DNA from 3 places in the Paenibacillus sp. LBL genome. Region 1 is predicted to be linked to each of the others. Evidence: riboswitches for the same ligand, from Rfam matches in the RefSeq annotation. Region 1 holds a riboswitch; each other region holds the start of a gene.
The links. Region 1 has a riboswitch for cyclic di-AMP ahead of M2277_RS07790 (universal stress protein). Riboswitches for the same ligand answer to the same signal wherever they lie in the genome.
Positions count from the first base shown of each region.

Region 2: another riboswitch for cyclic di-AMP. It lies ahead of ehuB (ectoine/hydroxyectoine ABC transporter substrate-binding protein EhuB); the one in region 1 lies ahead of M2277_RS07790 (universal stress protein).
Region 3: another riboswitch for cyclic di-AMP. It lies ahead of M2277_RS29980 (C40 family peptidase); the one in region 1 lies ahead of M2277_RS07790 (universal stress protein).

Region 1 covers NZ_JARXYU010000002.1:587,986-591,260, forward strand. The annotation lists gene M2277_RS07785 (TrkH family potassium uptake protein) at 1-1,130, opposite strand, end outside; gene M2277_RS07790 (universal stress protein) at 1,212-1,892, opposite strand; cyclic di-AMP (ydaO/yuaA leader) riboswitch at 2,017-2,167, opposite strand; gene M2277_RS07795 (cation:proton antiporter) at 2,318-3,275, opposite strand, start outside.
Region 2 covers NZ_JARXYU010000012.1:120,637-123,911, reverse strand. The annotation lists gene M2277_RS22285 (exosporium glycoprotein BclB-related protein) at 1-677, opposite strand, end outside; cyclic di-AMP (ydaO/yuaA leader) riboswitch at 1,176-1,322, shown strand; gene ehuB (ectoine/hydroxyectoine ABC transporter substrate-binding protein EhuB) at 1,670-2,524, shown strand; gene ehuC (ectoine/hydroxyectoine ABC transporter permease subunit EhuC) at 2,526-3,179, shown strand; gene ehuD (ectoine/hydroxyectoine ABC transporter permease subunit EhuD) at 3,183-3,275, shown strand, end outside.
Region 3 covers NZ_JARXYU010000027.1:15,211-18,485, forward strand. The annotation lists gene M2277_RS29965 (4a-hydroxytetrahydrobiopterin dehydratase) at 1-284, shown strand, start outside; gene M2277_RS29970 (c-type cytochrome) at 400-756, opposite strand; gene M2277_RS29975 (GNAT family N-acetyltransferase) at 917-1,417, opposite strand; gene M2277_RS29980 (C40 family peptidase) at 1,557-2,030, opposite strand; cyclic di-AMP (ydaO/yuaA leader) riboswitch at 2,035-2,172, opposite strand; gene M2277_RS29985 (C40 family peptidase) at 2,574-3,047, opposite strand; cyclic di-AMP (ydaO/yuaA leader) riboswitch at 3,052-3,190, opposite strand.

The DNA.
Region 1 (3,275 bases):
TCCAGCATTCCTTCTGAAATGGTCAGCAATAGGGAAACTCCCAGCACAACCACCAGAGAACTCATGACAACGGCCAGTGCGCGCATAACGGTTTCGCCTGCTATTTTGCGCTTGAAGGCATGGATTTGACCACCCCCGCGAAAGGTTTGGATCGTAGCTAATATGAGTACAACAAGTGTATTGATCTTAATACCGCCGCCTGTCCCTCCGGAAGCAGCACCAATGAACATCAGAATAATAATGAAGAACTGAGAAGCTGCCAGCATACTGCCGATATCAATCGTATTAAACCCCGAGCTTCGTGGCGTTATGCCTTGAAAAAAAGCAGCCAGTACTTGTTCGCTCCCACTCAATTGGCCAAAGGTTGACGGATTCCAGCTCTCCATAAAGTATATAAATAGAAAACCGAGCAGGGACAGCGTTCCTGTCCCGACCAGAACAACCTTGGAGTGAAGCGAAAGTTTTTTCCATGAACGTTTTTGGAATACATCCACAATGACGATATAGCCGAGACCTCCAATGATAAATAACAGGACAATCGTAATATTGACGATCGGATCGCCAACGAAGGGTGTCAGGCTGTCAGACCACAGGGCGAAACCGGCATTGTTGAATGCGGAAACGGAATGGAAAAGGGCGTAATAGGCCGCCTGCCCCCATCCAAAATCCGATTGCCAACGAAGTGTTAGAACAATCGTTGCCAGTGCTTCAAATGCGAAAGCGATAAGTACCATGTACATTGACAATTTAACCAAACCTTGTGCCGAAGTTGAATAGGTGGTTTGCTGGATGATGAGCCGTTGTTTCAAGCCAATCCTTTTCCCCAAAACAATGGCGACCATGACACCAAAGGTCATAAAGCCAAGTCCGCCAATTTGGATCAACATCATAATGATGACTTGTCCAAAAGTTGAAAACACGCTGCCGGTATCCAAGACAACGAGTCCGTTTACGCATATTGCTGACGTGGCCGTAAATAATGCATCCAGCAGACCAACTGAACTTCCGGTGGAGGAAGAGTGGGGAAGCGCCAGCAATGCGGCTCCGATTAATATCAATGTGAAAAAAACAAGCATGATGAGTTGAGGAGGGCTCATCTTTTTCTTAAGCTTGTTGATGAACAACTCCATTTTGCCAGGAGCGGAATGTTGTGTATTTCGATCGTTTGAATTTATAGAGGGTCTTCTCACAAATTCCACTCCCATTTCTTATTAATCTTCGTCCTTGGCATACATTTCTCTGTTTTGGAATAAAGACGAGTCTATTACTTTTCCGTGACTTATTTTTAGATATTGGACTTCTTGATCTGTTTTTATTTTTAGCAAACCGGTGTCAAAATCGGTATTCAACTCTTTGAAAAATAGTCCGCTGGCTACAGGGTTGCCCCCGGATTCCTTATTACCGATTATATAATGAGGACCCTCTTTGAAAACGGCGACTCGAATCCCTCGTTCATGGGTGTCAGTAATTTGTTCATCCATCCTCTGAACTGCCACGATGTGCAGATCCGTTTCGCCAATCTGGTTTAGGAGTTCGTTGACAAACGACCCGCGCGTAATTTCTTGCCATCGTGTTTGTCCAGACTGCCCGATGATGAGTTGGGTAGTATGAAGGTTCTTGGCAGTTTCTGCTATGATTTCGGAAGCCTTGCGATCTTTGTTTGGTTTGACGATAAAGGTTGCCCCATATTCGTCGCATTTCATTTGCCACTCAGCCATATACCTTTCTTGTGTCTGATCAAGCTCATTCTCCCGTAAGGGTATAACGCTCAACACAAACAGGGGACACTGAAGCAGATTGGCTAATTCACCGCCTCGGCGGATGAGGCGTTCGCCGTTCGGACCATAATACACGCATACCAGTATTTTTTCGTTGTTCAGCAGATAAATCATTCCTTTCTTATTCCTCAGTAGACGGTAATTACCACATTAGCTTAAATTAAAAAGGCCTGGTTGCAGAGATATATCTGCTTCCAGACCTTGGCTGTACGAATTTTGGACAAGTCAAAGTAGAAGAGTGTTCTCTCCCAAGACGCTGACGAGGTTAGCTGTCGGATTCGGGATTGAGAGTTCCCGTTCCTTCTTCATCAGAAAGAATTCACCCCTAAAGCTTAAGCAGCTTTTGTTGGTTCCCCCGTTCCTCATAGAGGATTAAGCGTAATGCGTATAAAATTTATTGTAATAAATATTATGCTAAAATAAGCTAAAAGTAAACAGTCTGCCATGGGCAATGAATGTCATTCATGGGTTGAGGTAGAATTCAATCTTTGTTTTGTATATACTCGTTTCAAGTTATTATTTGATTACACGAAGGTTACTTACATATCCGTACCGTCTTTTTCCTTCACGGGGTTAGCTAATCCAAACTTCTTAACCAATGGTTTGATGGTTAACCCCTGCACGAGAAGTGAGAAAAGGACAACACTAAACGTGAGCACGAGTATATCGTCGCGGCCGGCGAAGGTTGAAGGCAAACTTAAGGCGAGTGCGATGGATAAGCTGCCCTTTAACCCTCCCCAATTCAAAACCATTTTCCATGATGAAGGGAAGGGTCTCAGGAAGTACAGGCTCGCGTAGACGGCCACAGTCCTACCGATGAGAACGATCAGAATGGCGGCACCGATTAACGCCCATTTGTCTGCGAAGTTAATATGTTTGATTTCGAGACCGATCATCAGGAATATCAATGAATTTGCAATCAACGTGATGACGTCCCAGAACGAATTAATGTTCATCTTGGTCGTCTCCGACATCCCGATGCGCGCTCCGTAACTGCCGAAAATCAAGCCGCCCACGACGACGGCAATCACACCGGATACATGGAAATGCTCGGCGATAAAGAAACTTCCGAAGAAGAGGAGCATTGAGAACGCAATCTCCAACGGATAATCGTCATAGAAGCGAATGAGCTGTGAGAATAGATACCCAAGCAAGCCTCCAACTGCGATACCGCCGACACTGAACTTGAGAAAGAGTAATAGGCCGCTGCCTGCTCCCGCCCAGCCCATTTCCATATATGTAAGTAAATAAACGGAGGAGATCTGAAACAACACAACGGCAATTCCGTCATTAAACAACGATTCCCCTTCAATAATCGTCACGATTTTCTTCGGTACGCCTAAAGACTTGAAGATGGAGATGACACTGATCGGATCTGTGGCGCTCATTAAAGCCGCAAAGGTAAATGCAACGACTAAAGGTAATCCCATAAGCCCGTACATGGCAAGAGCAATAAGAAGAAAAGAGAGCAAGGTGCCGCCAAAAGCAAGGGCAAGC
Region 2 (3,275 bases), on a different contig from region 1:
AGCAGGTCGAGTGCCAAGGTGTTGCTGAAGGTTGCGGAAATTGCCGTGATGGTGCCTGCGCGTGGCGTATTGAAAGCAAAGTCAAGCGCAGTACCTCCCGCACCCGTAAGGTCGATCGTTCCGCCAGCGAGCGTAACGGTTGGACCCGAAATACCGAAGCCTACGAGACCAACCGTTCCGACCAAACCTCCAACAATGGTTGTAAGCGCAAGAGGTATGCCGGATGCGAAAGGAATGATCGCTCCTCCACCTGGCAACCCAGTAGCCCCTGTTGGCCCAGTAGGGCCGACGGCTCCAGCAGGACCAACGGGTCCGATCGCTCCAGCAGCTCCAGCAGCACCGACAGGTCCAACAGGTCCAACGGGTCCTGCAGGTCCTGTTGGACCCGGAATGCCTGTTGACGATCCAGCAGGTCCAGCAGGCCCAATTGGCCCAGCTGGCCCGACCGGTCCAACGGGTCCAAGAGCTCCAACCGGCCCCACAGGTCCGACTGGTCCAAGAGGTCCCTGCGGTCCAACCGGTCCGCGGGGACCTCTGACACAGTGGCGACGAATCGGCTTGTGTCCACCTTTACCACTATTGCCGTTATCAGGACATCTTTTTTTCTTGGCGTGCAGTACTTTTTTCTCTATCTTTTTAAGAGCACACAATTTTCTCTTTCTAGAAGAACGATCCAAATCAAGCACCTCCTTTAGATTTGCTTTATACTACGCAAATGCTCTCTTAGCCGCATGGGTTAACAGCTTATAAATGATAGATATATACCTATTATTTTAAGAATGTACGATAGCCTCTGAGGAATCAGTCTATAAACGAATAGCGAAAAAAAGCGATCGTGATGATATTGGAATAGCGAAATTGGGGGCTAACAAAGCTTATAATGGATCGTGTTGAAAAAAAAAATTCTGTTTCGAAGTTGAGGGCTTGTCCCCTCTGCATCGTTCATGATTCATGTCATGAATGATCTACCGCATGAATTATCTGTTATCTGATGGGCGCAATGCCTGCTGTATAGCGAAAAACACACCTCCGAACAAGGAGGCGACAGGCAGGGGACAGCCCTGAATTTGTGGAGATTATGGCTACTAATATGCCTTGGAAGAGCGCTGATTTCACCTCCGAATTTCCAGAAAATGCAGCTCCAGGGGTTTGACTTTTACTGAGCTTCCCTTTATCATGAACACACGCTTAGTTTCCGGCATACATTTCCGGAGAGCGGGGGAACCAGTTTCATCAGGGGCGAGTCACTTGAATTCACGAGTGTAGGGTACCATCTTACCCGAGTCCGTCAGCTAACCTCGTCAGCAGTGGATGGGTCTTGTATACATAATGGATGTTCATAACAAAGGCCCTTTATTCTCTATAGGGGCCTTTTCTCTATTTTTTGACCCCCTGCTGGCGGAGCTATGTCTAGATCCCCTGTTTGGTGGTCTTTTTGTATTCTGCAAAAGAGGAGGGCAATGCCTGCTAATGTTTAGCCAATTGAATCAGTCAGACGGTTTGGGTTTACAAGGCACAGGGAAATGGATGCAACCTCTCCCCTGAGCCCCCGGACTGTGCAAGTGTGTCTGAATGTCACATATCCGAGTTAACACATGTGTTAACATGGATAATTTCATCATGCCGTTTTTAGGAACGACAAAGTCATTGCGAAAGGTTGTGGAAGGTGTTGAAGAAAGTTGTTGTGCTGTTGTTGTCATTGGTTATGGTGGTATCGCTCGCGGCCTGCGGCGATAAGGGGAGCACGCTGGAACGGGCCAAAGAGCAGGGGTACATTACCGTAGGTTTTGCCAATGAAAAGCCTTATGCCTACAAAGAGGCCAGCGGGGAGCTTACAGGCGAAGCCGTTGAGATTGCCCGTGTCATTCTGGAGCGACTTGGCATTAAGGAGATGAGAGGTGAGCTTACGGAGTTCGGCTCCCTGGTTGCCGGGCTTCAGGCGGAACGGTTTGACCTGATCACTGCAGGCATGTTCATCAATCCGGACCGCTGCTCCGCCGTTTTGTTTGCTAATCCGGAGTACAGCATAGGGGAAGCTCTTGCCGTGAAGCAAGGGAATCCAAGTGGACTCGGAAGTTACGAAGATATTGCCAAGGATGATCAGGCGAAGGTGGCCGTCATGACTGGCGCGGTTGAAATCGGCTATATGGAGAAGTCAGGCATCCCTTCGGACCGGATCATACAGGTTCCCGATCAGGCCTCGGCCATCAGTGCCCTCCAGGCAGACCGGGTGCAGGCGATTACCATGACGGGACCGTCCCTGCAGGCGATGCTGGATTCGGCCAGCGATGACAACATCGAACGCGTCGCGGATTTCGAACAGCCGGTCATCGACGGTGAAAGCGTTCGGGGCTATGGGGCCACGGCATTCCGTCAAGCGGATACCGAATTCCAGGAGGCTTATAATGCGGAGCTTGAAAAAATGAAGGAGTCAGGTGAGCTGCTGGAGATCTTGCAGAAGTTTGGATTTACCGAAGAAGAGCTGCCGGGCGAGATGACAGCCGCTGCGCTTTGCGGTGAATAGTATGCCGAATTCATGGATCGATTTTCTTCCTACTCTGCTGAAAGGAGCGGAGATTACGGTTTTGGTCGCCTTCTTTTCAGCTGTTCTGGCCATTGCCATGTCCTTCGCAGCCGGTTTATCCAGACTGTCGAAGCTGTGGATCGTCCGCACGGTTACAGCCGTGTATGTGGAAATCTTTCGGGGAACCTCCTTGCTGGTGCAGCTGTTCTGGTTGTATTTTGCTCTTCCGTTTATCGGCATTGAGCTTCCCAAAATGCTGGCAGCCATCCTTGCGATTGGATTCAACTTTGGCGCATATGGCTCCGAGATTGTCCGAAGCACGGTGCTGGCTGTTCCAAAAGGACAGTGGGAAGCTTCGGTGGCGCTTAATATGAAGCCATGGCAAAGGATGTGGAATGTTATATTGCCTCAAGCTTCACTGCGAATGCTCCCGCCATTCGGAAATCAGCTGGTGGAACTCATCAAATCTACGTCACTTGTCTATTTCATCACGATGGCGGATCTGACGTATCAGGCCATGGTGCTGCGCAACAACTATATTTCCTGGACATCCGAGATTCTGGTGCTGCTGCTTCTTATGTATTTTGTCATAGCTACGCTTGTCTCGATGGCAGTTCGGTTGCTGGAGCGTAAATGGACGGCGGGGAGGCTATAGCGGATGTGGGATTGGAATTATGTGTTTGATATCCTGCCGGAATTGCTGAGTGCATTAAAAATGACGGTATGGGTGACGCTCTGCGCTTTTGTGGTG
Region 3 (3,275 bases), on a different contig from region 1:
CTCATCTGGAAAAGCTTGAGGGTTGGGAGTTTGAGCAAGGGAGATGGATTGTACGAAAGTATACCTTTTCCTCCTTCATGAAGGGAATCGCTTTTGTTGATGAAGTGGCAGCTATTTCGGAAGCTTTCGGACATCACCCCTACATCACCATAGATTATAAAGTTGTTACACTGCGTCTTACTTCATGGGATGACGGCGGCATTACGGCTGTGGATATTAAGGAAGCGCAGCAATTTAACGAGGCCTACGAGAAGAGTCGTTCCAAGGACAGCAAGGCGGAGTAATAGAAGCGGGAGACAATGAGGATGTTAGAATCGCCATAGGCCCCAATTAATGTAAAAACACGCTTGCACCGGTAGGTTCTCCGGATATCAAGCGTGTTTTGCGTGTAAGCTGATTTTATTTTTTCTCAGCAAGGTACAGCGCGATGTTTGCGATTTCTTCAGGCTTCAGCTGATCTTTAAAGGAAGGCATTCCTTTACGACCTTTGGTTACAACGTTGAAGATGGCATCTGCATCCATATGTCCGCCTACCTGATTCAGAGCTGGTCCAGCGCCGCCTTGAAGCTGGTCACCGTGACAGCTAATGCAGCTTGCTTTCAGTGTTGCTTCCGCTGCGGCAGCATCGAGAGTCACTTCCGGCATGGTCGGCTTCTCTTCCTGGGCTACCTGTTCCTTACCCGGGAGCGTAAACATCAGCGCGATAGCCAACGCACATGCGACGAAGAACAATCCGCTCATGATCCATTTTTGCATCGTCATTTCGTCCCTTCTATGTATACTGCACTTTTGCACTTGTCTCCATTATAAACCAACATCCCTAGACAGCATAGCCAGTTGTGACAAAAAAAGCAACGATCCAAAGAGGCTTCATAAAAAATACACAAATTTGTGCTTTTTCATATAGACAAGATTACTATTCCTCATTTGCTGGAGGCTCATACACCATACAGTGGAAAATGCCTTTTCCCTGCGGAGTAAGCCGCTCATACGTATCGGTGATGCGAAATCCCGCCCCTTCATAAGCACGGATCGCACGCTCATTCCAGGTCATTACTTCCAGATCAATCTCATCCGTAGGCCTCCTGCGCCTGGCCTCCTGCGTTATGGTCTGCATAAATCGTTTACCCATTCCACGCCCGCACCAATCAGGCCGCATGCCAAGCCCGATCCGTGTCACTTCGTGCATGGGAAACAGCTGGGCAAACCCCCACAGAGAATCCTGGTCATCCAGAATCGAGATATATTGCTGCTGGCGTATGATCGGATCGCCAAATTCCACCTCGAGCCCTTTCATCTGCTCCCAAGGAAGGAAGCCATAGATATCGTAAGGATGGGGATAGGACCAGGTGCATATTTCTTCAGCGTGTTCCTCACGCATGATGACGGCGCGAAATGAAATAGGGGTAACATCCATTGGTAGTTTCCTCCATTCGTATATTATCCATGTACCCTTTATATAAGGGAGCGAGCTGCATGAAAAAGCCCGTCAAAGAGAGACGAGCTCTCCTTTAACGGGCAGTAGGTCTGTGCACTGGATCGTCAGCCTCTATCATCTAGGATGATGTATCGGCCGATTGTTCATACTTATCATCACTCATGATTCGTTTGGCACCGACGTAACGCTGATCATAGTAATCCTCAGCAAGTCGGTTGATGACGACACCGCGATTCGACGAGGCATGGGCGAACTTGCCATCGCCTACATAAATGCCAACATGGGATATACCGCTCCCCGTTGTGTTGAAGAACACCAAATCGCCAGCCCGCAGATCTTTGCGGGTTATGTTTGTCCCCATATCGAATTGAGAGCCGGATTGATGCGGGAGCTTCAGGCCGAGTTTGGCATACACATACATGGTAAAACCGGAGCAGTCAAATCCGCTCGTGGTTGTACCTCCATAACTATATCTTGTACCCAATACCTTATCAATTTCCTGGTCCAGCGCACTATCGGCAAACACGCTGCCAATGCCTGAAGTGAACAGTAACGTAATACTCAGGGCTGCCGCTGATAACGTCTTCTTCAGCATGAAGAGCTCCTTCCGCTGCCTGCGAGTTAGCTTGAGGGTTCGGTTGAAGGTCCCCTATGATCCCTTTACAGCAAGATCAATTCACCCGTAAATGGTTCCCCCGCTTCCCATATCCATGGGAATTCGGCAATCGTAATCTATGTATTAAAGCACTTACATTAATGACAAAGTTGTTACTGTACCCATTCTATCAGACAGCAAACAAGCTTGGCAATTATTTCTTGATGACTTTCGCTATTTTTCAATAGCATCAGCTGTCGAAGTGTCAGGTATAATCAATTATTTTCCAATATGCGTTTAATGAAGGCCGGGAAGGGTATATAAAAGGTAAGGATCTTTATGAAGGGCTGCCAATAATGCTGATGAAGTTGTTTCTGGATTAATAAAATTTATATTTTTTTTGAAAAGCGGGAACTTTTTCGTTGTCCCAAACGTTATAGAGGTATACACAGTGAACAAAAGAAAAAAGCCGCTGGGTGAGATCGGCACAATCTCAAAACTCCAGGGCTCTCTTATAAGGATAAATCAATAAAGTTCCAATTAGTTGTAGTTTACAGCTACAGATTTGTACGTGCTTTGACTCATCACTCGCTTAGCGCCCACATAGCGCTGTGCGTAATAGCTTTGGCTTAGCGGACTGACAATGACACCGCGAGAAGATGAGGAATGAGCGAACTTTCCACCCCCAACATAAATACCCACATGAGATACACCTTTACCGGATGTGTTAAAGAACACGAGATCGCCAGCTTTCAAATTGCTCTTGGATACTGCCGTACCTACCTTGTATTGAGCGGTAGATGTTCGTGGCAGGCTGAGACCAAGCTTCTTGTAAACATAGGTGGTGAAGCCGGAGCAGTCAAAACCATTTGTTGTGGTTCCACCTGTTTTATAAGATACACCAATGGCTGGTTTGATTGCGGTATTTAATTTGGAATCGGCGAAAGCGCTTCCGGTCCCTAATGTGAGCGCGAGGGCCAGGCCGAGAGAAACGGCCGTTAACTTCTTTTTCAAAACGAAATGCTCCTTCCAATGCCTGCGAGGTTAGCTTAAGGGTTCGGTTGAAGGTCCCCTATGATCCCTCTCTTGCGAGATCAATTCACCCAAAACGGATCCCCCGCTTCCCAATCGATATGGGAATTCGGCTCCTTAAAATGTTGATGAACCCATTCATTGACGTCTGACGTTCCAACATGATTAACGAAATAACATAGTTCCAGCAAAAGTTACAGTAAAGATGAC